Regions from separate parts of the Bacillus sp. D48C genome, predicted to be linked through region 2. Evidence: riboswitches for the same ligand, from Rfam matches in the RefSeq annotation. Region 2 holds a riboswitch; each other region holds the start of a gene.

What was found. Region 2 has a riboswitch for thiamine pyrophosphate ahead of tenA (thiaminase II). Riboswitches for the same ligand answer to the same signal wherever they lie in the genome.
Region 1: another riboswitch for thiamine pyrophosphate. It lies ahead of thiC (phosphomethylpyrimidine synthase ThiC); the one in region 2 lies ahead of tenA (thiaminase II).
Region 3: another riboswitch for thiamine pyrophosphate. It lies ahead of tenA (thiaminase II); the one in region 2 lies ahead of tenA (thiaminase II).

Annotation. Positions count from the first base shown of each region.
Region 1 covers NZ_JBKFAQ010000003.1:291,716-295,004, forward strand. Annotated here, with positions in the region: gene lldP (L-lactate permease) at 1-1,650, shown strand, start outside; TPP riboswitch at 1,722-1,837, shown strand; gene thiC (phosphomethylpyrimidine synthase ThiC) at 1,950-3,289, shown strand, end outside.
Region 2 covers NZ_JBKFAQ010000004.1:412,511-415,799, forward strand. Annotated here, with positions in the region: gene ACLBXA_RS14030 (ABC transporter permease) at 1-354, opposite strand, end outside; gene ACLBXA_RS14035 (ABC transporter ATP-binding protein) at 354-1,103, opposite strand; gene tenA (thiaminase II) at 1,072-1,767, opposite strand; TPP riboswitch at 1,850-1,952, opposite strand; TPP riboswitch at 2,013-2,124, opposite strand; gene ACLBXA_RS14045 (SH3 domain-containing protein) at 2,394-3,289, shown strand, end outside.
Region 3 covers NZ_JBKFAQ010000007.1:236,894-240,182, forward strand. Annotated here, with positions in the region: gene pdxR (MocR-like pyridoxine biosynthesis transcription factor PdxR) at 1-181, shown strand, start outside; gene ACLBXA_RS18660 (D-alanine--D-alanine ligase) at 186-1,100, shown strand; TPP riboswitch at 1,174-1,279, shown strand; gene tenA (thiaminase II) at 1,407-2,096, shown strand; gene ACLBXA_RS18670 (DUF3937 domain-containing protein) at 2,494-2,757, shown strand; gene ACLBXA_RS18675 (heterocycloanthracin/sonorensin family bacteriocin) at 3,205-3,289, shown strand, end outside.

The DNA of each region.
Region 1 (3,289 bases), on a different contig from region 2:
ACACAAGTTTATGATCCGTTCGGTAATATTTGGATTTCAGCAGCAGTAGCACTTATTCCGATTATCTTTTTTTTCTTAGCTTTAGCGGTTTTTCGCATGAAGGGGTATGTGGCAGGATTTATTACAGTTGTACTTACAGTTTTAGTAGCATTATTCGCTTATAAAATGCCGTTCACGATGGCAATGGCAGCAACCGGGTACGGTTTTTTGTACGGGTTATGGCCAATTGCTTGGATTATCATTATGTCGGTATTTTTATATAAAATTTCTGTAAAAACAGGTCAATTCGATGTGATTCGTGCATCGGTATTATCGATTACGAACGATCATCGTTTACTCGTTATTTTAATTGGATTTTCATTCGGAGCATTTTTAGAAGGAGCGGCAGGGTTTGGAGCGCCAGTAGCGATTACAGCAGCGCTTCTTGCTGGTCTTGGGTTAAATCCTTTATACGCAGCAGGTCTTTGTTTAATTGCAAATACTGCACCAGTGGCGTTCGGAGCGATGGGAATTCCGATTACAGTTGCTGGACAAGTAACAGGTATTGATCCACATAAAATTGGACAAATGGCTGGGCATCAATTACCGTTCCTATCATTATTTGTTCCATTCTTTATCGTATTTTTAATGGATGGATTTAAAGGGGTAAGACAAACGTGGCCTGCGTTACTTGTAGCAGGTAGTTCATTTGCGATTACGCAGTTCATTACAGCGACGTTCTTAGGACCGGAACTTCCGGATATTACGTCAGCACTTGTAAGTTTAGTGAGTTTAGCACTGTTCTTAAAAGTTTGGCAGCCGAAAGAAATTTATCAATCCGGGCAAGCAAATAATGAGGTAGCAGCAACAACGACAGCAGCATCGATGCCGAAATTAACGTTTGGAAAAGTAGTGAAGGCATGGTCCCCATTTATCGTATTAACGGTTATGGTAGTCATTTGGAGCCAAAATTTCTTTAAGGCATTATTTGCTCCAGGAGGGGCTTTAGAAAGTCTTGTATTTAAGTTTGAAATTCCAGGTCTGCATAATCTAGTAATGAAAGCAGAGCCAATTGTAAATAAACCAACGCCTTACGAGGCAATTCTAAAGTTTGATGTATTATCGGCAACTGGAACAGCGATTTTAATTGCTTGTATCATTTCCATGTTTATTTTGAAAATGAATGTAAAAGATGCAGTAGTGACATTTAAAGAAACGTTAAACGAATTAAAAATGCCAATTCTATCTATCGGATTTGTACTAGGGTTTGCATTTATCGCAAACTATTCTGGCCTATCTTCTACGTTAGCGTTAGCATTAGCTGGAACAGGCGGACTATTCCCGTTCTTCTCACCATTCTTAGGCTGGATTGGCGTATTCCTAACAGGGTCTGATACGTCTGCGAATGCACTGTTCTCGAATTTACAAGCCATTACAGCGCAGCAAGTCGGCGTATCTGAAGTGCTTCTCGTTGCAGCAAATACAACAGGCGGTGTAACAGGTAAAATGATTTCCCCGCAGTCGATTGCCATCGCTTGTGCAGCAGTTGGTCTTGCTGGAAAAGAATCGGATTTGTTCCGTTTTACAGTGAAGCATAGTTTATTCTTCGTAATTATTGTTGGTATTATGACGTATGTACAGGCATATTATTTAACGTGGATGATTCCATAAAAAACAAAAGAAATAAACTTTGAATTTTTCAGATTATAGTGTATGATGGGAAAGTATTGAAAATTAAATCAGTGATAAACTAGGGGTGCCTAACGTATGCGTAGGCTGAGAGAGAAGCGCGTGAACTTCTTAACCCTTTGGACCTGATCTGGCTCGTACCAGCGTAGGGAAGTTAACGGCTTTACATAATGATGTCTTTATGAGCCAGGTCCTTATTTTTTTATGGACCTGGCTCTTTTTATTTTGGCATGCGCTGGCCATATCTCGTCCTTGTCACGAACAGGGGGGCAACAAAATTTATGAAACAATCTGTTTCAGCTGAGCAAATTGAATTGAAATCGAGTTTACCAGGGAGTAAGAAAGTATATGTGGATGGACCACAAGAAGGTATGAAAGTGCCGATGCGTGAGATTGAACAAAGCGAAACGAATGGCGTCCCAAATCCACCAATCCGTGTGTATGATACGAGCGGTCCTTATACAGATCCTGCGTATAAGGTCGAGCTGGAAAAAGGCATTCCAACGCCGCGCCACTCCTGGATTATGGGGCGTGGTGATGTAGACGCATACGAAGGGCGTGAAGTAAAACCAGAGGATGACGGTGTGAAAGTGGCTTCGAAACATGCACCTGTTTTCCCGCAAATGGATCGTAAGCCGCTTAGAGCAAAGCAAGGTGCAAATGTTACGCAAATGCACTATGCGCGTAATGGCATTATTACGTCTGAGATGGAATACGTTGCGATTCGTGAAGGGGTAGAGCCGGAGTTTGTTCGTAAGGAAATCGCAGAAGGCCGCGCTATTTTACCAGCGAATATTAATCATCCAGAAGCTGAACCGATGATTATCGGGCGTAACTTCCATGTGAAGGTCAATGCAAATATCGGAAACTCTGCTGTATCTTCTTCTATTGCAGAAGAAGTAGAGAAGATGACGTGGGCTACTCGCTGGGGTGCAGATACGATTATGGATTTATCTACAGGTAAAAATATTCATACGACGCGTGAGTGGATTATTCGTAACGCGCCTGTACCAGTTGGAACTGTACCAATCTATCAAGCGCTGGAAAAAGTAAACGGAATTGCAGAAGATTTAACGTGGGAAGTATATCGTGATACGTTAATTGAGCAGGCGGAGCAAGGCGTTGATTACTTTACGATTCACGCTGGTGTATTGCTTCGTTACATTCCAATCACGGCAAAGCGTACGACAGGTATCGTTTCACGCGGTGGTTCGATTATGGCGCAGTGGTGTTTATTCCATCATAAAGAAAACTTCCTATATACTCATTTTGAAGAGATTTGTGAAATTATGAAACAGTACGATGTTTCGTTCTCTCTTGGAGATGGATTACGTCCAGGGTCTATTGCAGATGCAAATGATGAAGCACAGTTTTCTGAGCTTGAAACACTTGGTGAATTAACCAAAATTGCTTGGAAACATGATGTGCAAGTTATGATCGAAGGACCTGGACACGTACCGATGCACTTAATTAAAGAAAATATGGAGAAAGAGCTTGATATTTGTCAGGGCGCGCCGTTTTACACACTTGGGCCACTAACGACAGATATTGCACCAGGTTATGACCATATTACATCGGCGATTGGAGCTGCGATGATCGGTTGGTTTGGAACGGCGATGCT
Region 2 (3,289 bases):
AATCGTATATCCAAACCATAAAACGAAGAGCGGAGCAAGCGCTGTAATAGGAATCGTTTGTGAAGCGACTAATAATGGATAAAATGCTCTCTCCATCCAATTACTCGCGTTCATTAACATCGCTAGCCCTACCCCAAGTACGATAGAAATTGCCACACCTATTAAAACGACATATAATGTTGCCGGCAAATGAACCGTAAATAATATATCTTTTAGTTTCCATATCTTCATTACAATCGCAGACGGTGACGGTAAAATGTACATTTCATCTACGATCCTTGCGCCTACTTCCCAAAAGGCAAGTAAAATACTAGAAAGTGTAAGGGCAGGTAATAGCTCCTTCAACCGGTTCATCATACGAGTACCTGCCTTTGTAACATACTAAGAAGCTCATCTTTAAGCGCTAACACTTCAGGTTTATATAAATCTTTTCTTGTTCGATTACAATCAAGCGGTACAACCCTCTCGGTTAAAGTAGTTATCGGTTGCTGCTCTACTACTAAAATTCGATTAGAAAGAAACAACGCTTCTTCCACATCATGAGTGATAAATAAAATTGTTTTTTCCCACTCTTTCCATTGTTCAAACAGCCATTCTTGCAAAGATGCCTTCGTTAAAGCGTCCAACGCGCTAAACGGTTCATCTAACAACAATACCTCCCCACCTGTTAATAAAGTCCGAATAAAAGATACGCGTTGTCTCATACCACCAGATAAATCTTTCGGATATTTTGTCTCATACCCTTGTAAGCCAAATTTATGTAGCAGTTCCTTGGCCTTTATTTGTGCTTCTTTCTTCTGTACACCTTGACACTCTAGCGGCAGAGCAGCATTCTCAATAATCGTTCGCCACGGCAGGAGCATATCTTTTTGGGGCATATACCCTACAGGATGGCTCTTCGTTTCTGTCAGCTCTATCTGCCCAGTACTTACTTCTTCTAAACCTGTAATAAGGCGAAATAGAGTACTTTTCCCGCATCCACTCGGTCCGATAATACTTACAAACTCTTTATCTTGTATAGAAGCATTTAATTCATTGATGATTGGTTTCTCATCATAATGAAAAGAAACATTATGAAACTGTAGTATGTTCTTGCTCCTCAAATCCCCACATCTCCTTACGATAGGACATATCCCAGAATAAATATTCAAATCGACTGGAATATAGGAAAATCTCCTCTAATTGATCTAGCTCTTTTTCAGACTTTCCAACTGCCATTTCATTTAATAAATCGATTAACCAAATACAAAGGTTACCGTATTCTTCAGAACTATATCCTTGAATCCACTCACCAAAGAACTCATGATCTCTTGCTCCAGAAATATCATTTAAACGCTTTCCAATTTCCCAGTAGCTCCACATACATGGAAGAAGTGCTGCTATTAATTCCGCAAGTGTGCCATTTTGAGATACAGACATCATGTAATTTGTATAAGCCAAATTTTTAGCAGATGGCTTTGCAGACTCTATCTCCTCTATAGAAATTCCCAGTCTTTTTGCATATTGTTTATGGATTGTCATTTCTCCATTTAATATGCCATCAATTTGTTCAGCAAATTTCCCCATTACTTGTGGATTTGTTGCTTTTACAACACCAATCGCATATAGCTTTGCATAATCTAACAAATATAAATAATCTTGAATAATGTAATACTGAAACTTATCTTTTTCTAACGTGCCATCCCCCATACCTACTACAAACGGATGATTATGACTCATCTCCCAAACTGGTTGTACAGTTTCTAATAATCTATCGCAAAATTTCATTTCGCTATCCCCTTCCGGTATGTGTATTTAAATAAAAAACCACTTCTAAATAAGAAGTGGTTACAGCAAATAAAATTATAATTTATTCGTTGCTCCACTTCCCTTCGCTAGTATTACCTAGATCAGGTCTGTAAGGGTTAAGGATTATTCCTCTCTCAGCACAACAAGCACCCCTAGTGGTTTCAATATGAAATTTTTAAACAAAAAAGCCCCGTTTCTATACGCAAAGAAACGGGGACTTATTATTAGTGTCCGAATTGCTTCCCTACGCTAGCATAATCTAGATCAGGTAATGAAAAGGATCAAAGGCTTACGGCCTACTCTCAGCTGGCAACACCAGCTCTCCTAGCAAACTATGAAATTATCACTGTCAGTATAACATCGTAATAAGACATCATCAACTGTTTTAATTTTCTCAATTGTCAACAAAATAACAAAACTATATAATACTTATATTCTATCTTAGAAATTATTATCCTAATTAATTGGATAATAAGGAATCATTATCCTCAAAAAATTTATTTTTATATTGATTTCATATTACATTTATGTGAATACACCCACTATATTATATCTTTATACTATAATAAAATTACAACTATACAACTAGAGGAGGTCTCTATTATATGAATATGAAAGCTACTGCTTTAACAGCAACTACTGTAGCGATTGCTTCTTTACTTCCTTCTATGGGTGAAACAAATGTACAAAAAGCAAACGCTGAACAATTATCTAATATTAAAACTGGGTATGTCAAAGTCGATCAAGTAGCATTACATACAGAAGATAGCGTAAAAAGCACATCAATTGATACAATTCGCTTTAATACAAAAGTGAACATCCTTGAAATAACTAATGGTTGGTATAAAGTATCTGTTCATAATAAAGTAGGTTATGTACAAAAAGATGCTATTTTACTAAAAAACAAACTTCGATCTAATGATCAATACATCGTCAATGCTAATGCATTGAACGTTCGCTCCGAACCTAATTTAGAATCTTCCATTTTAGATGTATTACCAAATGGCAAGTTCATTACCGTTCAAGAAGATCAAGGCGAATGGTATAAAATATCACATAATGGCCAAACAGGTTACGTACAAAAAGCATTCATCTCTAATGGTTCACAGCCCTTAGTAAAAGGAATCACCGTTCAAAATAATACAAAATATACTGTTGCAACACCTAATCTGAATGTACGTAGCAACACTAGTACAAGTAGCGCTCTACTCGGTTCATTACAAAAAGGTACACAAGTACAAGTAGTAGAAACTGCAGGAACTTGGTATAAAATTCGTTTTGGCACAGGATACGGATATGTAGCAAAACACTATGTAGTACAAAATCAACCACAAGCCAAAACAGATCAGCCTTCATCTATTCCAGCTGCTTTCAAATTCCCTGCTCAAGGAAGAATTAGCTCAACCTTTGATATACGCTGGGAACAAATGCATTATGGTATAGATATTGCAGCTCCAGGGAACGTCTCTATCCAAGCTGCTGCTGCAGGTAAAGTTGTGAA
Region 3 (3,289 bases), on a different contig from region 2:
CCGCACACTTTTACAAAAGTGTTATGAGAAAGGCGTTACGTTTTCACCTGGAGATGTTTTTTACTCTGATGGAGAAGGGGCGAACACTTTCCGATTAGGGTTTTCGCGCTTGAAAGAAGAAGAAATAGTTCGGGGAATTAAAATAATTGGTGATACATTAAAAAATGAAATTTGGAGTTGAGAAAATGAAAATCGGTGTTATTATGGGCGGGGTATCGTCTGAAAAACAAGTTTCAATTATGACAGGGAATGAAATGATTGCTCATTTAGATAAAAATAAGTATGAAATAGTCCCAATTACATTAAATGAAAAAATGGATTTAATTGAAAAAGCGAAAGACATTGACTTTGCGTTGCTCGCATTACACGGGAAATATGGAGAAGATGGGACAGTTCAAGGAACACTGGAGAGTTTAGGGATTCCTTATAGCGGAAGTAATATGTTATCTAGTAGTATATGTATGGATAAGAATATTTCGAAAAAGATTTTACGTTATGAAGGTGTAGAAACACCAGATTGGATTGAACTTACAAAAATGGAGGATCTAAAGCTTGATGAGTTAGATAAGTTAGGATTTCCATTAGTGGTAAAACCAAACTCTGGCGGATCGAGTGTCGGGGTGAAAATCGTTTACAATAAAAATGAATTGATCTCAATGCTAGAAACTGTATTTGAATGGGATTCTGAAGTAGTAATTGAGAAGTATATAAAAGGTGATGAAATTACATGTTCCATTCTGGATGGAAAACAGTTACCTATAGTTTCAATTCGACATGCAGCCGAGTTCTTTGACTACAATGCAAAATATGATGATACTAGTACAGTTGAGGAAGTTATCGAACTTCCAGCGGAAATTAATGAACGTGTAAATAAAGCGTCACTGGCTTGTTATAAAGCATTAAAATGTAGTGTTTATGCAAGAGTTGATATGATGGTGAAGGATGGAATTCCATATGTAATGGAAATTAATACATTACCAGGGATGACACAATCAAGTTTATTGCCAAAAAGTGCAGAAGCAGCGGGAATTAGTTATAGCAAACTATTAGATATGATTATTGAAACATCATTAAAAGTTAGAAAAGAAGAAGGGTTTTAAGGGGATTATATAACTAATTCTTTTGACAGTTTCACGAAGTATGCTATGATGAATACATTATAAAAACAAAATATTTATCCACTAGGGGGGCCTTTTATAGGCTGAGATCAAATGTGATTTTGAGACTCTTAGTACCTGATCTGGTTAATGCCAGCGTAGGGAAGTGGGAAAGACGTTGCTATTTAATGAGTAAATAAATACTGTCAATTTCACTTTCTTTACGCCTGTAAAGAAAGTTTTTTTATTTTACAGCTTTAATAATTGTGGATAAATACTTATATTTTATACATTATTGGAGGGATTTAAATGACTTTTTCACAATCATTACGTAAAGAAGTAGATTCAATTTGGGAAGCGAGTTTTAACCATCCTTTTGTAAAAAAACTTGGTGAAGGAACGTTAGATTTAGCTAGTTTTCGCTATTATGTGCTTCAAGATTCATATTATTTGAGTCATTTTGCTAGAGTACAAACTTTAGGAGCTGCAAAAGCTCTTGAATTAGAGACGACAGCTCGTATGGCACATCATGCTCAAAATACATATGAGGCCGAGTTATCTTTACATGAGAATTTTGCTAAAAAGCTAGGGATAACAAAAGAAGAAAAAGATAATTTTATTCCTGCGCCAACTGCATATGCGTATACTTCACATATGTATCGTGCTGCGTATGAAGGGCATTTAGGAGATATCATTGCAGCAATTTTACCTTGCTATTGGTTGTATTACGAAATTGGGGAACGTTTAAAAGAATGTCAGCCGGAAGAGCCAATTTATAACGAATGGATTTCTGCTTATGGATCTGATTGGTTCCGTACGCTAGTTGAAGAACAAATTACACGGTTAGATACTATTGCTGAAAAAGTAACAGAGGCAGACCGCAAGCGTATGAAACAGCATTTTATTATTAGCAGTCAATATGAATATTCATTTTGGGAAATGGCTTATACATTAGAAAAGTGGCCAGTGGATACAGACGTAAAAGACGTAATTGGATAAAGAATAGAAGTAATGTTAGAGATAGGTATGGATCATACCTATCTCTATATTTTTTCTTGTCAAATTTGCGTAAAGTCATTAGTGCTACGGATATGGTGAAATAGAATATCGATAATTTAGCTCATTTAATTGTCTACGCATTAACTGGATAAACTTCTGTCACATTTATTTTACAATTAAAGAACGTAAATGTTGGTGGTATGAAGTTAAATAAGAAAAGAAACCCGAGCTGTTAGCTGTAACGGAGTTGTGTTTTCTTTGCAGGAATTTCTAAGTTAACATGAAGTGCTGTTCATACAATATGCAAATTTGCATATTGTATTTTTTTGAGTTCTTTGTGTGTTAAAATAAAATATAGAGATATATAAATATAAAGAAGCAAAAGCAGGAATATCCAATGAATTTTGAGAGGTGTTATATGTTTACAAATAAGAAATTAATTCGATTTGGTTTATCGTTGTTTGTATTTTTAGGGATAATTAATTTTACAATCAGCTATTTCCAAACATATCTTGAAACAGCAGCAGATATTAAATGGGTAATTCCAGAAATTTGGAAAACTATTTTACTAGATGTTCCTCAAGGTATACTTGTTCTTTTAGGCGCAATTGCATTATATGATTTCACAAAAGAGGCATCACAAAAAGACGCATCAATCTAAGTGTGTCTTTTTTCAATTAGAAATTTCATAGAGAGCTTTGCTGGAGAAATAGAATAAAAAGCCCTAATTAGGGCTTTTTTCTTTATAGGAATTTCTTAACCGTCATAGAAACCGGTTACTTAGAGGTGTTATAGCAAAGGCATTTACAGTACAAGAAAATCTAAGTGATATATGGAAATATATAGGATTTGTCCGCGTGATTATTGAGAAATTAATTGAGCTTAGTAAGTATGAAGATATGACGCTAGAATTTATATTTTATAATTTCTATTTATAAAAATGAGCCCATAGTAAAAATAGGTATATGAACAAGGTGCATCATCTAGTGATAAGTCATACTTTGTTGGTGTACGTATTGAACTTAGTTTATAGCGCTATTTCTACTTAGATGTAACGAACAGAAATATAGGGAAGCATCAATGAGGTTGTATTTTATAAACGGAGGTTATGAAAATGAATCAGTTTCAACAAGAAATACAAGCGTTAAGCCTTAATGATTACCGATCTGGAAATATTGTCTATTGGGACCAGC